Regions from separate parts of the Halanaerocella petrolearia genome, predicted to be linked through region 2. Evidence: riboswitches for the same ligand, from Rfam matches in the RefSeq annotation. Region 2 holds a riboswitch; each other region holds the start of a gene.

Region 1 (5,181 bases), 360 kb from region 2:
CACTGGGATCACTATGGTGATGATATGTACTTTACTGAAATAGATGAAGAAAACTATGCTATTAAGCCTATGAACTGTCCAGGTTCTATCTTAGTCTATAATGATAAGATGCATAGCTATCGCGATCTACCAGTTAGAATGGGTGAGTTAGGATTAGTACATCGCCATGAGTTATCTGGAACTTTGCATGGTTTAATGCGAGTAAGAAACTTTACCCAAGATGATGCCCATATTTATTGTCTACCAACTCAGATTAAAGAAGAGTTGAATGGAGTTATTAAGTTAGTTGATAAGCTTTATAGTGCTTTTGACTTTGATTATAGTGTGGAATTAAGTACTAGACCTGATAAATCAATGGGTTCTGATGAATTATGGGCCAAAGCTACTAATGCTTTAAGAGAAGCAATTGAAGACAATGAATTAGATTATGTAGTCAATGAAGGAGATGGAGCTTTTTATGGGCCAAAGATTGACTTTCAGCTTGAAGATAGCTTGGGTCGAACTTGGCAGTGTGGAACAATCCAGCTTGATTTCCAGATGCCAGAGCGTTTTGACTTAACTTATATTGGAGAAGATGGAGATGAGCATCGTCCAGTAATGATCCATAGAGCTATCCTTGGTAGTATAGAACGATTTATGGGTATCTTAATTGAACATTATGCTGGTGCATTCCCAACATGGTTGGCGCCAGTTCAAGCAGAAATTATTCCAATTACTGATGATCACTTAGATTATGCTTATGATCTTAAAGAAGAGTTAGAGGCTGCTGGAGTTAGAGTAGAAGTTGATGCTAGAAAAGAAAAGATGGGCTATAAGATTAGAGAAGCTCAGATGCAACAGATTCCTTACATGTTAATTGTAGGTGACAATGAGATAGAAGATGAAACAGTATCAGTTCGACACCGTCGAGAAGGAGATATGGGAGCAGTTGATGCTGATCAATTTAAAGCAGATATTGTAGAAGAGATTAAGAATAAAGAGTAGTAGTGAGTGGTGAGTTGTGTGTCATGTGTCGTGAGCTAATTCAAAACCTATAAATTTAAAATTTAGTTTTGTCTTAAAGAAATTGAATTAGCTCTAGGCTCATAGCTAATAACTTTTCTCTTGACTGCTATATAGTGATATGTTATACTAAGTAAGGACAATAAAGCAGAAGTCATCCGCTTCTCACCTGAGACAAAGAAGCTTAGGTTAATATAATTAGCTTATATACCTAGGGGTATGTATGTCTAATTTTTTTACTGCGGATGGCCTAATTAAAGGTCATCTTTTTCTTATTTCAGGAGGTGTATGTAAAATTAGTGCCGAAGATTTAAGAGTTAACCAGCAAATTAGAGCTAGAGAAGTAAGAATTGTAGATAATGATGGTGAACAAGTTGGTATTATGTCACTTAAGAAAGGCTTAAGTTTAGCTGATGAAAAGGATTTAGATTTAGTCGAGGTTGCTCCTCAAGCTAAACCGCCTGTCTGTAAGATTATGGACTATGGTAAGTATAAGTATGAGCAGGCTAAGAAAGCTAAGAGAGCCAAGCAAAATCAAAATGTAATGAAGACTAAAGAAGTTCAGCTAAGTGCTAATATTGAAGACCATGACTTTAATGTTAAAGCCAAGATGGCTAGAAGATTCTTAAATGATAAGAATAAAGTTAAAGTTAGTCTTAGATTTAGAGGTCGGGAAATTGTTCATAAAGATCTTGGTTATGAATTAATGGATAGATTAGCTGAAAAAGTTAGTGATATAGGTAAGGTTTCTAAGAAACCTACAATGGAAGGCAGAAACATGTTAATGTTTATTACACCAAAGAGCGAGAAGTAGAAGGAGGGATAAACATGGGTAAGATGAAGACTCATAAAGGTGCTAAGAAACGCTTTAAAAAGACTGGTAAAGGTAAGTTTAAGCGTAAAAAAGGTTTTAAGAACCACTTAAATACTAAAAAGACTTCTAGTCGTAAGAATAAGTTAGGTAAAGATGCTGTAGTTCATGAAGATGATCAGAAACGTGTAGAAGAATTATTACCATATGAGTAAAACTTAATACAAGGAGGTATGAATTATGCCACGGGTTAAACGAGGTAATAGAAGAAGAAAAAGAAGAAAGAAGATTCTTAAATTAGCAAAAGGTTATTTTGGAACTAAGAGTAAATTATATAGACCAGCTACAGAACAGGTAATGAAGTCATTAAATTATGCTTATCGTGATAGGAAGCAGAAGAAAAGAGACTTTAGAAAGTTATGGATCAGCCGAATTAATGCTGCTGCTAGACAGCATGACCTACCTTATAGTCGGTTTATTCATGGCTTAAAAGAAGCTGGTGTAGAAGTTAACCGCAAAATGTTAGCTGATATGGCAATTAATGATGAAGAAGGATTTGCTGAATTAGTTGACTTAGCTAAAGAAAACATCTAACATCTCTTATAAATAAAGGGCTTAAAGTTATTTACTTTAGGCTCTTTTGCTTTTTTAATAGGAATAATATTGCTTGAATTGCAATTAAATTACAAAGAACTTGACAAATAAGTAATTAAGAAGTTATAATAATAGCACTGGAAAATTGAATACTTTTAAAGATGCCGAATTTTATACTATTATCTGGTATAGAAGCGGGGGACCCATTTTTCTTGGGGCGAATCCAGTATTAAGATTGAGATTGAGCCTAAGCTTAAGTAAATAGCTATTTTTAATAATTCTATTTAAACTTAGACTCAGACTTAAACTTAACTTGGTAAGGTTACCCTTCAACCTGAGCCCGACAGCTAACTTCGTAGGCAGTAAAGAGGGGGTAGAGAGTATGTCTATTCTATATTTTTTGGGACTACAGCTACCTGCTGTAGTCTTTTTGTATTAATATAGTCAATTAATGGAATAATTCTTATAGTATTGAATTGAAAGAGAGGTGGAGAGATGAAGAAAAGATTTAATCTGCATGAATTAAGTTCTGCTCAAATATTGTCTTTAGGATATTCAACAGTGATTTTATTAGGGGCTCTATTATTAACATTACCTATAGCTACTACAAATGGTCAAGGGATGAATCTCTTAGATGCTATTTTTACTGCTACCTCTGCTACAGCAGTAACAGGGTTAATTGTTGAGAATACAGCATCTTTCTTTACTGTCTTTGGTCAAGTTGTAATTATGTGTCTAATTCAGATTGGTGGTTTAGGAATTATGAGTATGTCTACTCTATTTGCCTTTCTGGTAGGTAAAAAAGTGACCTTAAAACATAGGTTGATGATTCAACAGGATTTAGACCAGTTTGAACTATCGGGAATTTTACAATTAGTAAAATATGTTGTAGCTGTTACTTTTACAATTGAGGGGACAGGAGCTGTGTTGTTATTTACTAGGTTTGTGCAGGATATGCCTTTAGGTAAGGCTATCTATTATGCCATTTTTCATTCAGTATCAGCTTTTAATAATGCTGGTTTTGATATCTTTGGTAACAGTTTAGCAAATTTCACTGGAGATATAACAGTTAACTTCACAATTACTAGTCTGATTATTTTAGGTGGGATTGGTTTTGCAGTAATTGCTGAAGTATATGATGGTAAAAGATTTAAGAATTTTTCTTTACAGACTAAGTTAGTTTTAAGTGTAACATTAGTTTTAATTATAGTTGGTTTTATTGGGTCTTTTATTTTAGAATACTCTAATCCAGCCACAATGGGGAATTTATCTTTAAAGGATAAGGTAATATCTTCTTACTTTTTATCTATTACTCCTCGAACGGCTGGGTTCAATACTTTACCAACAGGTTCTTTAAGAAATTCAACTATATTTTTTGTAATTATTCTGATGTTTATTGGTGCTTCACCTGGTTCTACAGGTGGTGGAATTAAGACAACTACTTTTGGAGCTTTACTTGCTGTTTTATATTCACGAGCTACTGGTAGAGATGATGTAGAAGTATATAAACGGCGGTTGGGTAGAGAGGTAATTTTTGATGCCTTATCTATTACCTTTATTGCTTCAGTTCTGGTAGCTTTAGTAACTATTATTTTGACGATTACTGAGCAGGCACAATTTATTGATCTCTTCTTTGAAGCGGTATCAGCTTTTGGAACAGTAGGTCTATCAACTGGAGTAACTGGTGATTTATCTACTATAGGTCGAATAGTAATTATTCTGACTATGTTTGCTGGTCGAGTTGGCCCTTTAACTATTGCAGTTGCAGTAGCTGAGAAGAGACATAAGGCTAATATTAGGTATCCAAAAGAGAAGATTTTAGTTGGGTAATGATTTTTAGTAAGGAGGATGAGAAATGAAACAGTTTATAGTGGTAGGTTTAGGACGTTTTGGAGCTAGTGTAGCTACTACCTTAGCTAATAAAGAACATGATGTATTGGCAATCGATATAGATGAAGACAAAGTACAGGAGATTTCTAATGAAGTAACTCATGCTGTGCAAGCAGATGCTACTTCAGAAGAGGCTTTAAATACTTTAGGAGTTGATGAATTTGATATTGCTATTGTAGGTATTGGCTCTAATATTCATGCTAATATTTTGGCTACTTTAGTTTTAAAGGAGTTAGGTGTACCTCATGTAGTAGTTAAGGCACAAGATAATTTACATGGTAAGTTATTAAGTAAAGTAGGTGCTGATAAAGTAGTTTATCCTGAACGAGATATGGGTGTTAGAGTAGCAAATAACTTAGTTTCAGCTAATGTATTAGACTATATAGAGTTGGCTCCAAATTATAGTATTGCTGAATTAATTGCTTCAGAGCAGTTAAGTGGTGAAAGTCTTAAAGATTTGGATTTACGGAGTAAATTTGGTGTTAATGTTTTGGCTATTAAATCAAATGATGATATTAATCTATCTCCAGAAGCAACAGATAAAGTCAATTCCGGTGATGTATTAGTAGTTATGGGCCAAGAAGATAGTCTTAAGCAGCTTAAGCATTATTAACATATTAGCCATGAGTTTTGAGTCGTGAGCTATGAGTAAGTTCAAAAGATTTACATTCAAAATTTAAATTTCATTAGATTCTTTGTTTTAAAAAAATTGAACTGTTTTTTAATTTTGAATTTGAAGTAGCACATGACTCATAGCTAATAGCTCACAGCTTAATATCAATTAAATTCTACTTTCAGGTTATAATCTAAAAGTATCTAGTACATATTAAAGATACAAGCGATTAACCTGGGGGTGAGAATTATTTCTTCTATAGCTAGGTCCT
Region 2 (5,181 bases):
GTGCTTTAATTGTTAAGAATAAACGTGTCTTAGCTACAGGCTATAATGGAGCTCCTAGTGACTTGCCTCATTGTAGTGAAACAGGTTGTATTAGAGAAGAGCAGAATGTACCATCTGGACAGCGTCATGAGTTATGTCGTGGCTTACATGCTGAACAGAATGGAATTATTCAAGCTGCTTTACATGGTACTTCAATTGAAGGTGCTACTTTATACTGTACCCATCAACCATGTATTCTCTGTACAAAGATGATTATTAATGCTGGGATTAAGCGAATAGTCTTTAAAGGAGCTTATCCAGATGAGTTGGCCCAGAAGATGTTAAAAGAGGCAGATATAACATTAGAACAAATTGGATAAATTATCAGAATTCAATAATTGCAAAAAGTAAGTTAATCTTTTAGAATAGAGATGGACTTGCTTATTGGGAAACTGACCACTATTGTGTGGTCAGTTTTTTATTGTTATAAAAATTAGAAAGAAGGTGAAACTGATGTTATTAATGCCTTTATTAATCAGTTTATTAGTAGCTTATGCATTGGTTCCAGTAGTTAAAAAGTTAGCTTTTGCTCTAGGAGCAGTAGATGAACCTAATAAGCGTCGTATTAATACTGAAGCTATTCCTAATTTAGGTGGCTTGGCGATCTTTGCTGGAGTTATGCTAAGTCTCTTCTGGTTAGGACTTAATTCTCAAATAAAAACTATTATGGTCTGTGCTACTTTAATTGTATTTTTAGGAATTATAGATGATTTATATGAACTTTCGGCTGTGATTAAATTAATAGGTCAAATAGCAATTACTTTATTATTAGTCTTTTCTGGAGTTAAGATTGAATTTATCAAAGGTCATTATTTAGGAATGTTAAGTTTACCAATTACTTTAATCTGGATGTTAGGTACTATGAATGTAATTAATTTAATTGATGGTTTAGATGGTTTAGCTGGTGGAGTGACAGTAATTGCTGCTATTCCATTAGGTATCTTCGCTTATCAGCAAGGTCAGATGTTAGCTGTATTAATGACCTTAAGTTTAATTGGTGCCACGTTAGGATTTTTACGTTACAATTTTAATCCGGCTCAAATCTTTATGGGAGATACCGGAAGCATGTTTTTAGGTTTTATGTTAGGTGTTATTTCTATTACTGGTGCTTTAAAGAGTATAACAACTGTTACCTTTATTATTCCTATCTTGGTACTAGGAGTTCCGATTTTTGATACTTTATTTGCTATTTTACGACGTAGATTAGTTGGAAAACCTATCTTTAAAGCAGATAAGAACCATTTACACCATCAGTTATTGAGTTTAGGCTTAACTCAGTGGCAAGCTGTGATTATCGTTTATTTAGTCAGTCTGTCTTTAAGCTTAGTAGCTATAGGAATTAGTCAAGCAGATTTAAATCAATTAGTATTTTTATTAGGAATGATAACTTTATTTCTGTTAAGTGGTAGTTATAAATTGGGAATTTTGAAGACGGATTCTAAAGTTTACAAAGATACAGGATATTGTGATAAATAGTACAAATATCCTTTACAAAATTTAAGATATCTATTATAATGTAAGCAGTGAAATATTAATTAGAGATAGTTTGATATAAAAAATAGAAATCAAATTCCTTGCAGTAAATATCACTTTATTGTATAATGTTTGTAGATAATTAAATATTTATGCTAATTGCCTAATCCTATATTGGAGCGGGGGACCCATTTTTTTGGGGCGAATCCATTATTGAGGGTGAAGTTGAGCTTGAGTTTAAGTAAATATCTATTTTGCTTAGACTTAGACTCAGACTTAAACTCAAGGTGGTAAGGTAACCCTTTTACCTGAGCCCGACAGCTAACCTCGTAGGCATTCGGAAAGGGGATCAGTCTAGTCTGTTTATAGCTATTTAAACATTCTATAGCTATAAATAGAAAAGTATACCTAAAAAGGGCTACGGCTATCTGCTGTGGTCTTTTTATATTTTTGTTATGAGTTATCTGTTATGAATGGTTTTTATTACGAAAGGTCTTGTCTTTTAGACCTGAAGGATCAGCTGTTAGTCAAGTTAAAGTTAAAACCATCCTATAACTTATTGGTTTATTTTTGTTGTTAAGCCAAAGGATATCTGATATAATTAGGGGAAGAAAGACAGTTCTTTAATTTATTTGTACTTTATGTATAATGTTTCTTAATTTAGGAATCACTAATTAGGAGAGTTGGTATGAAGGAAAAAGTGAAAGTTTTAGAGGCATTAGCTTTATTATCTCAAATAGGAATTGCTATTATTGTTCCTATTATTGGTGGTGTCTGGCTGGGTGATTATTTAGATAGTATATTGGCTACTGAACCTTTGTTTTTGATTTTGGGAGTTATTTTAGGAGTTATTGTTGGCTTTAGAAATGCTTATCGACTACTAATTAGCCAACAAGATAGTGGGAAGTGATCAATTATGAAGCAAGTAAAGAGAACAAAGACATTTATCTTTAAATGGACAATTATTTTAAATATAGTTTTAATGTTGTTAATGGCTATCTTTTTAGATAGGAAAGCTGTTTTAGGTATCTTTGTAGGAGGAGTAATGAGCTTGCTTAATCTCCAACTACTTTCTTCTTCCTTACAGAGGGCAGTAGAGTTTAAACCAGTCAAAGCTGGAGTTTATACCTTTATTCAATACATACTAAGATATATTCTCTGGTCCGTAACTTTTTATATAGCTCTAAAGAGGCCAGATGTAAATTTAGTAACTGTTCTAGTAGGTATGTTAACAGTGAAAGGAGTTATTTTGGTAGTTAATGCTTTTAATTTTTGGCCCCAAGGTCGTGAATATAATTTAAAGAAAGTAGGAAGAAAGGAGGGAAGATAAAGGATGAGTATTTTAGATAAGATTTTTTTAAGAGGGGCTCCCTCAGCTGATGCATTTAGCCCAGATGTTATGTTTTATTTGCCTGATAATGCATTAACTAGAATGTTACATATTGCTAATGCTCCAATTAAATCAACTGTGACTACTACTTGGGTTATTATGGCTGTTTTAGCTATATTTTCTTGGTTAGCTACTCGTAATTTAAAACGAGAACCTGAATCAGGAAGTCTTCAAAATATAGCTGAAGCATTTATAAAAAGTGTATCAGGTCTAGTTGAAACTACAATGGGCCCTAATATGAAGAAGTTTACTCCTTATATAGGAACTTTAGTGATTTATTTGACTATTGCTAATATTATGGGGATTGTTCCAGGAAGAGATGTTTTGCATCTTTATACCCCAACAGCAGACTTAAATACTACTTTTGCTTTAGCAGCAATTACTTTCTTTAATATTCATTACTTTGGTATTAAGTCTAATGGACTTGGAACTTATTTGAAGGGTTACTTTGAACCAATGCCTTTCTTATTCCCATTGAATGTAATTGGAAATCTGGCAGATCCAGTGTCATTATCTTTCCGTTTGTTTGGTAATATGATGGCCAGTGTCGTTATTATGGGGCTGTTATATGGAGTAGTTACTTTAATTATTCCAGGTTTAGCTGATCTATACTTTAATTTATTCTCTGGTGTGTTACAGGCTTTCATCTTTACAATGTTAACTATGACTTATATCTCAATGGAGATGGAGTAATCTCTCCATGGTAGAAAGGAGGGATTTGAGTGGAAGAAATATCTAACCTAGTAGTATTTCTTTTAGAGTGGTTTAACCAATTTAGTGCTCGTACTCAAGTGTTAGCTGCTACTGCGATAGCTACTGGGTTGGCTATGATTGCAGGTATTGGTCCAGGTATTGGTCAGGGATTTGCAGCAGGAAAAGGTGCTGAAGCAGTAGGTAAGAATGAAGAGAATAGTAATAATGTTACTTTAGTTATGCTGTTAGGAGCAGCAGTTGCTGAGACTTCAGGTATCTTTTCTCTAGTAGTAGCTTTAATCCTGCTATATGCTAATCCACTAGTTGGGGTGGCAGGAGCTGGAATAGTAATTGCTGCTTCTACTTTAGGAGCAGGTTTGGCTATGATTGCAGGTATTGGCCCAGGTATTGGACAAGGTTTTGCTGCAGGAAAAGGTGCTGAACGTGTTGGAAATAGACCAGGATATCAAGGTCTAATTATGAAGGTTATGTTATTAGGTCAGGCTGTAGGTCAGACAACAGGTATTTATGCTTTAGTAGTAGCTTTAATCTTATTATTTGCTAACCCATTACTTGGTTAGTTGCTATAAATAATTTAGAAAAAGGAGGAATACATAATGGATGGTCAATCTTTAATTGCAGCTGCATCTGCTATTGGAGCAGGTTTAGCTATGATTGCAGGTATTGGTGCAGGTATTGGTCAGGGATTTGCAGCAGGAAAAGGTGCTGAAGCAGTAGGAAAACAACCAGAAGCTCAAGGTGTAATTACTAGAACAATGTTACTTGGTGCTGCTGTAGCAGAGACAACAGGTATTTATGGTTTGGTAATTGCCTTAATCTTATTATTTGCTAATCCACTTCTTGGCTAAGTTAAATCTTAATAAGGGATTGGATAATGATGAATATGCCTATTCATCTTCCATTCCCTTTTATTATGGTAGTCTCGAAAGGAGGGAATAGACAGTGATTAGTTTAGATATAACCTTCTTCTTTCAGTTAATTAACTTTATTGTGTTATATCTAATTTTAAAGGGGTTATTGTTTGAGCCTATTACTAACTTTATGGAACAGAGGTCTGAAGAGGTTTCTGATCAGATAGAATCAGCAGAAGAAAAGGAAGCAGAAGCTGAAGAATTAAAAGAAGAGTATCAACAAAAACTAAGAGAAGCCAAAGCAGAAGCTCAAGAGATTATTGAAGATAGTCGTCGTCGTGGTAAGAAACAGAAAGATGAAATTGTTAGTAAAGCTCAAGAAGAAGCTAATAGAAAGATTGCTAAAGCAGAAGAAGAGATAGCTCGGGCCAAACAAGAAGCTCAAGAGGAATTAAAAGATGAAGTAGCTGACATTGCTGCTGAAATGAGCAAGAAGGCCTTAGCTAACTATGTTGCTAAGCAGAATCTAAAAGCAGAAACCATTGATCAGTTTATTGAAGAACTTGATCAAGAGAAGTTAGGTGAACTAACATGATAGAAGAACAAGTGGCTGAAAAATATGCTCAAGCTTTATTTGAGTTGGCCCAAGAAGAAGATAATTTAGAAGCAACTTTAACAGAATTTGCTGATTTAACCACAATGGTGCAAGAAAGT
Region 3 (5,181 bases), 210 kb from region 2:
ACTGAACCAAAACCAGTAATCATAATTACATTAGCCTGTTTATTAAAATCTTTAATCTGTCGTAGTACTTCAAGTCCATCCATACCAGGTAATTTCATATCTAATAAAACTACACTAAAGTCATCTTCCTTAAATTTCTCAACTCCATCTTCTCCATTAACAGCTGTTACAACTTCATATTCTTCTGTTAAACATTGTTTTAAAGTAATTCGAATATTCTTTTCATCATCAACAACTAAAATCTTGTCTTGTACCATAATTTATCTCTCCTTTTAATTTAATTTAAATGCTTAGCAACTTGCTCTAATAAATCATTTGGTTCAATTGGCTTAGTAATATACTCTTCAGCGCCTAAATCATAGGCTCTTTTAATATCTTCCTCTTCTGCTTTAGCACTCAACATTATAATTGGTGTTTCAGCAGTTATTTCATCCTCTTTTAGTGTTTCGCAGACTAAAAAACCATTCATCTTAGGAATTTTAATATCTAATAAAATCAAGTCAGGCTCCCAATCAAAAGCTGTATCTACTGCATCAACACCATTAGAAACAACTTTAACTTTATATCCAGCATTTTCTAAACATAATTTAAGCACAGTAATAATATTTTTATTATCCTCCACAACTAATATCTTATTCATCATCTCACCTACCTTACTTAGGCAATTTTAACGTAAAGGTAAAGGTACTGCCTACCCCCTCTTCACTCTCAACCCAGATTCTGCCTCCATGAGCTTCAATTATCTCCTTAGAAATAGCCAGGCCTAAACCAGTTCCTGTTCCCTTATCTTTGTCTGCCCCTGCTCTAACAAACTTATCAAAAATTTTATGCTGATACTCTTTAGGAATTCCTGAACCAGTATCTGCTACTGAAATATGAACCTTATGACCCTTTCTCTGGGCAGATAATCTTATTTCATCATCTACTTCAGTATACCGCAAAGCATTACCAATTAGATTAGTAACTACCCAAGTAACCTTATTCAAGTCCGCATAAACTGCTAAGTTATCTACCTCTTCAGTGATTAGCTTTATCCCTTGGTTTTTTGCTTGTTCAACAAAGGGCTGAATCGATGTCTCAAAGATTTTAGTCACTTGAATAGTTCCAAAGTCTAAATCTATTCTTCCAGATTCTATCTTTGATAAATCCAGTAAATCATCTACTAAGTTATTCAGGTGTTCACAATCCTCTTTAGCTACCTCTAATAACTCCTCTTGTTGGTCATTAACTTCTCCTATATTTTCTTCTAATAACATATTAATTCCCATATTCATTGATGTTAAAGGAGTTCTAAACTCATGAGAAACCATTGATACAAACTCAGACTTCATCTTATCTACTTCTTTAAGATGGGTAATATCCTCTAATAAAGTAACAACTAACGTAGTTGTATTATCCTTATCCTTTACAGGAGTAGTGGTAATTCTAAAATATAACTCTTTATCATCTTCAGCCATAAATTTAATGACCTGATTATCATTACCAAACTTTACTTCACCTGATTTTAGAGTTTCAGTAATAGAATCAAAAATCTTATCTTCCTTGATTGATTCTAAGAAGTGAGTTCCTAATATCTTATGTTCAGTTAAATCAAATAGCTTTTCTGCTCTAGGATTCATTAATAAAATTTTATTCTCTTGATCAGTTACCAGCAAAGGATTAGATATACTCTTAACAATTGCTTCAGACTTATTCTTTTCTTCAACTAATTTACTAACATTCATTGTTTCATATTCTTTAAGACGATAGGTCATTCTATTAAATTCACCAGCTAATTGTCCAATCTCATCTTTAGTATCAATCTCAATAACCTGATCTAAATTTCCTCCTGCAATCTCTTTGATCTTAGCAGTCAACTCTTTAATTGGTTTGATAATCAGATTAGAAATATAAATACCAAAGGATAAAGCCAAAATAAGTGCTACTATAGAGAAGATAACTGTTGAGTAAATTGCCTGAGTTGCATTATCATTAGCTCTCTGTTGAGCCTGTTTCATATGTTCTTGATTAACCATTAATAAATCCCTAGAATGTTTCTTTACCTTCTCAAAATGAGGCATAATCTGCTGTAAGTAATATTTTTGAACTTGACTAAAACTCTTTTGACCAGCCATCTTTCGTAATCTCATAAATTTCCCTAAATATTCTTGATAGTCTTGGTTAAGACTCTTAATAATCTTCTTCTCTTCTGGAATTGTTATATTGTCTTCAGCCCTAGATAGATACTTCATAAACTGCATTTGGTTCTCTTGAAATATATTTAGAGCCTTATCTTGTTGTCCAAAAATGAATATTAACTCTGCACTATCCTGTCTTTCTAAGGCCTCCATCATCTCCTCTGAAGCAATAACACTTCTATAATTTTCAACCATAATATCATGGATTGATTCATTTAAAGAGACAAAATTATAGATTGACCAACTAGCTAATCCAATTAAGACTATAATTACTGCCATATAACCCAATAATATTTTGGCTCGCAAGCTTAAATCTTTAGTCATTTAACCACCTCACATAATTAATTTAAGCAATCTTCTACTATAAAATACAAAAAAGACTACAGCAGGTAGCCGTAGTCTTTTTACGTATGTGTATACCTATAGATATAGCTATACATAGACATAGGTATAGCTATATCTATAGGTACACATATTCTACCCCCTTAAATCGCCTACGAGGTTAGCTGGCGGGCTCAGGTTAAAGGGAAACCTTACTAAATCCATTGTACAATGGATTTAGATTCGCCCCAAAAATGGGTCCCCCGCTTTTATATAAAAATATAAAATTCGGCGCTTAACTTAATATTCGATTTTATCTTTTCAGTAGTTTTATTATATCTAATAGGCTTTAATCCTGTCAAGAAAATATTCATATTAGAAATGAAATATAACTACTCCACTTAATCTTCATCTATTTCTTCATAGTCCTCTATATCAATAACATTATCCTCTTTTTCTTCTTTTGATTGAGATTTATTATTCTGTTGAAAATCATAATTATAGCCTTTCATAACTACTTTATCTTTAATCTGACTCTTAACTACCCTTCTAATAGCTCTTCTAGTTACTGGGATAATTAAAGAAAAACCAGTTATATCAGTTAGCAAACCAGGAGTTAATAACATTACCCCACCAATTAAAATCAATAGTCCATCTAACAAACTATCTTTAGGTAATTTAGCACTACTTAAATTACTCTTCACTTTTGAAATTACAGCTAAACCTTGCTGCCTAGCCAGTGATACTCCTATTATACCTGTTCCAGCTACCAACAAAACAGTTAGTGGTAAACCCATATACTCTCCTATTTTAATTAAGAAAGCCAATTCAATTAGTGGAACTAAAGAAAAGAGTAAAAACAATTTCAACATATTTTCTCACCTTCTTTCTATAAAAATAAAAAAGTGCGCAGCTTAATGCTACGCACTTTTAGAATTTAAATTATAAAATCTTAGCTTCTCCACGATAGATTAAACCACGAATACTATCAATTGTTACTACATCACCATCTGCTAACTTATCAGCAGCATTATTAACTCCTACAATTACAGGAAGATCTAGTTTTAGACCTTTGATAGCTGCATGAGAAGTTAAACCAGGATTTTCAGTAATGATTCCGGCTGCTTTCTTAAGAACAGGTAAATAATCATCATCTGTTTCTGGAGCTACTACAATGTCACCTCGTTTAACCTTCTCTTTAGCTTCAGCAGCATTATTAACTATACAGACTTCGCCACTTGCTGCCTTATTACCAACACCTACTCCACGTAGAGCAACTTCTCCTACAATCTCTACTCTTAATAGGTTAGTAGTTCCTGGGATACCAGCTGGTGCTCCAGCAGTAATTACTACTAAATCACCATCATCTACGTATTCAGCTTCCTTAGCAGCAGCAACTGATTCAGAAATCATCTCATCTGTAGATTCAGTAATATCTGCTAATACTGGCTTAACACCCCAAGATAAAATCAACTTATTAAAGACTCGCTTATTAGGAGTTACAGCTACTACTGGTGCATAAGGTCTATGTTTAGATACCATTCTAGCTGTATATCCAGAACGAGTAGAAGTAATAATTGCAGACGCTCCTAATTCATAGGCAGTCTTGCAAGTATCATAACTGATTGAATCAGTTATTGTTCTAGCTGGATTTAATGCTTCTCGATCTAATAACTGACGATATTTTAATGATTTCTCAGTCTCGGTTGCAATATTAGCCATTGTCTCAACTGCTTCAACAGGATAGTCGCCTTTAGCAGTCTCACCAGATAACATTGTTGCATCAGTACCATCATAAATTGCATTAGCTACGTCACTAGCCTCTGCTCTTGTTGGTCGTGGATTATGAATCATTGATTCTAACATTTGTGTAGCAGTAATAACTGGCTTACCAGCTCGATTACACTTATTAATCATCATCTTCTGAGCTGCTGGTACCTTTTCAGCTGGGATTTCCACACCTAAGTCACCACGAGCTACCATTAATCCATCAGCTACTTCTAAAATTTCATCAACATTCTCTACACCTTCTTGGTTCTCAATCTTAGCAATAATATGTATATCAGCATTATGCTCTTCTAAGATTTCTCTAATAGCTAACACATCAGAAGCTTTACGCACAAAAGAAGCTGCAATAAAGTCTACACCCTGCTCAATACCAAACTTAATATCATTTCTATCCTTCTCAGTAATAGCTGGTAATTGTACAGGTACACCTGGTAGATTAACACCTTTTGTAGAACCTAATTCTCCACCATTAATTACCTTACAGATAACATCTGTTTCAGTAATTTCTTTTACCTCTAAACCAATTAATCCATCATCAATTAAGATGGTATCTCCAATAGACATATCCTCTGGTAAACTCTTATAAGAAACAGATACTCTCTCATTGTCTCCGGCAATATCTTCAGTAGTTAAAGCAAAATCTTGCCCATCTTCTAAGACTACATCTTCATCATTCTCTAAGTCTCCAGTTCTAATCTCTGGTCCCTTAGTGTCTAATAATAGAGCTACTGACTTCTCTTTTTCAGCAGATAACTCTCTAATCTTATCTACCTTAGCTCCATGCTCCTCAAAATCACCATGTGAAAAGTTAAGTCGAGCTACATTCATCCCAGCATCAATTAACTGCGATAATGTTTCCTTATCATCACTAGCTGGACCAATAGTACATACTATT

What was found. Region 2 has a riboswitch for cyclic di-AMP ahead of ACYQ39_RS07120 (AtpZ/AtpI family protein). Riboswitches for the same ligand answer to the same signal wherever they lie in the genome.
Region 1: linked by a shared signal. The riboswitch ahead of ACYQ39_RS05395 (TrkH family potassium uptake protein) and the one ahead of ACYQ39_RS07120 (AtpZ/AtpI family protein) in region 2 are both predicted to bind cyclic di-AMP.
Region 3: linked by a shared signal. The riboswitch ahead of ACYQ39_RS06075 (sensor histidine kinase) and the one ahead of ACYQ39_RS07120 (AtpZ/AtpI family protein) in region 2 are both predicted to bind cyclic di-AMP.

The regions. Positions count from the first base shown of each region.
Region 1 is NZ_BAAHXW010000001.1:1,053,185-1,058,365, reverse strand. Features, by position in the region: gene thrS (threonine--tRNA ligase) at 1-984, shown strand, start outside; gene infC (translation initiation factor IF-3) at 1,226-1,816, shown strand; gene rpmI (50S ribosomal protein L35) at 1,831-2,028, shown strand; gene rplT (50S ribosomal protein L20) at 2,054-2,407, shown strand; cyclic di-AMP (ydaO/yuaA leader) riboswitch at 2,560-2,784, shown strand; gene ACYQ39_RS05395 (TrkH family potassium uptake protein) at 2,903-4,237, shown strand; gene ACYQ39_RS05390 (potassium channel family protein) at 4,263-4,910, shown strand; gene ACYQ39_RS05385 (TrkH family potassium uptake protein) at 5,151-5,181, shown strand, end outside.
Region 2 is NZ_BAAHXW010000001.1:1,409,569-1,414,749, reverse strand. Features, by position in the region: gene ACYQ39_RS07130 (deoxycytidylate deaminase) at 1-359, shown strand, start outside; gene ACYQ39_RS07125 (MraY family glycosyltransferase) at 493-1,515, shown strand; cyclic di-AMP (ydaO/yuaA leader) riboswitch at 1,663-1,864, shown strand; gene ACYQ39_RS07120 (AtpZ/AtpI family protein) at 2,201-2,422, shown strand; gene ACYQ39_RS07115 (ATP synthase subunit I) at 2,429-2,842, shown strand; gene atpB (F0F1 ATP synthase subunit A) at 2,846-3,595, shown strand; gene ACYQ39_RS07105 (ATP synthase Fo subunit C) at 3,625-4,176, shown strand; gene atpE (ATP synthase F0 subunit C) at 4,213-4,464, shown strand; gene atpF (F0F1 ATP synthase subunit B) at 4,559-5,062, shown strand; gene ACYQ39_RS07090 (F0F1 ATP synthase subunit delta) at 5,059-5,181, shown strand, end outside.
Region 3 is NZ_BAAHXW010000001.1:1,197,566-1,202,746, forward strand. Features, by position in the region: gene ACYQ39_RS06065 (sigma-54-dependent transcriptional regulator) at 1-257, opposite strand, end outside; gene ACYQ39_RS06070 (response regulator transcription factor) at 278-640, opposite strand; gene ACYQ39_RS06075 (sensor histidine kinase) at 654-2,501, opposite strand; cyclic di-AMP (ydaO/yuaA leader) riboswitch at 2,654-2,802, opposite strand; gene ACYQ39_RS06080 (FxsA family protein) at 2,900-3,370, opposite strand; gene pyk (pyruvate kinase) at 3,441-5,181, opposite strand, start outside.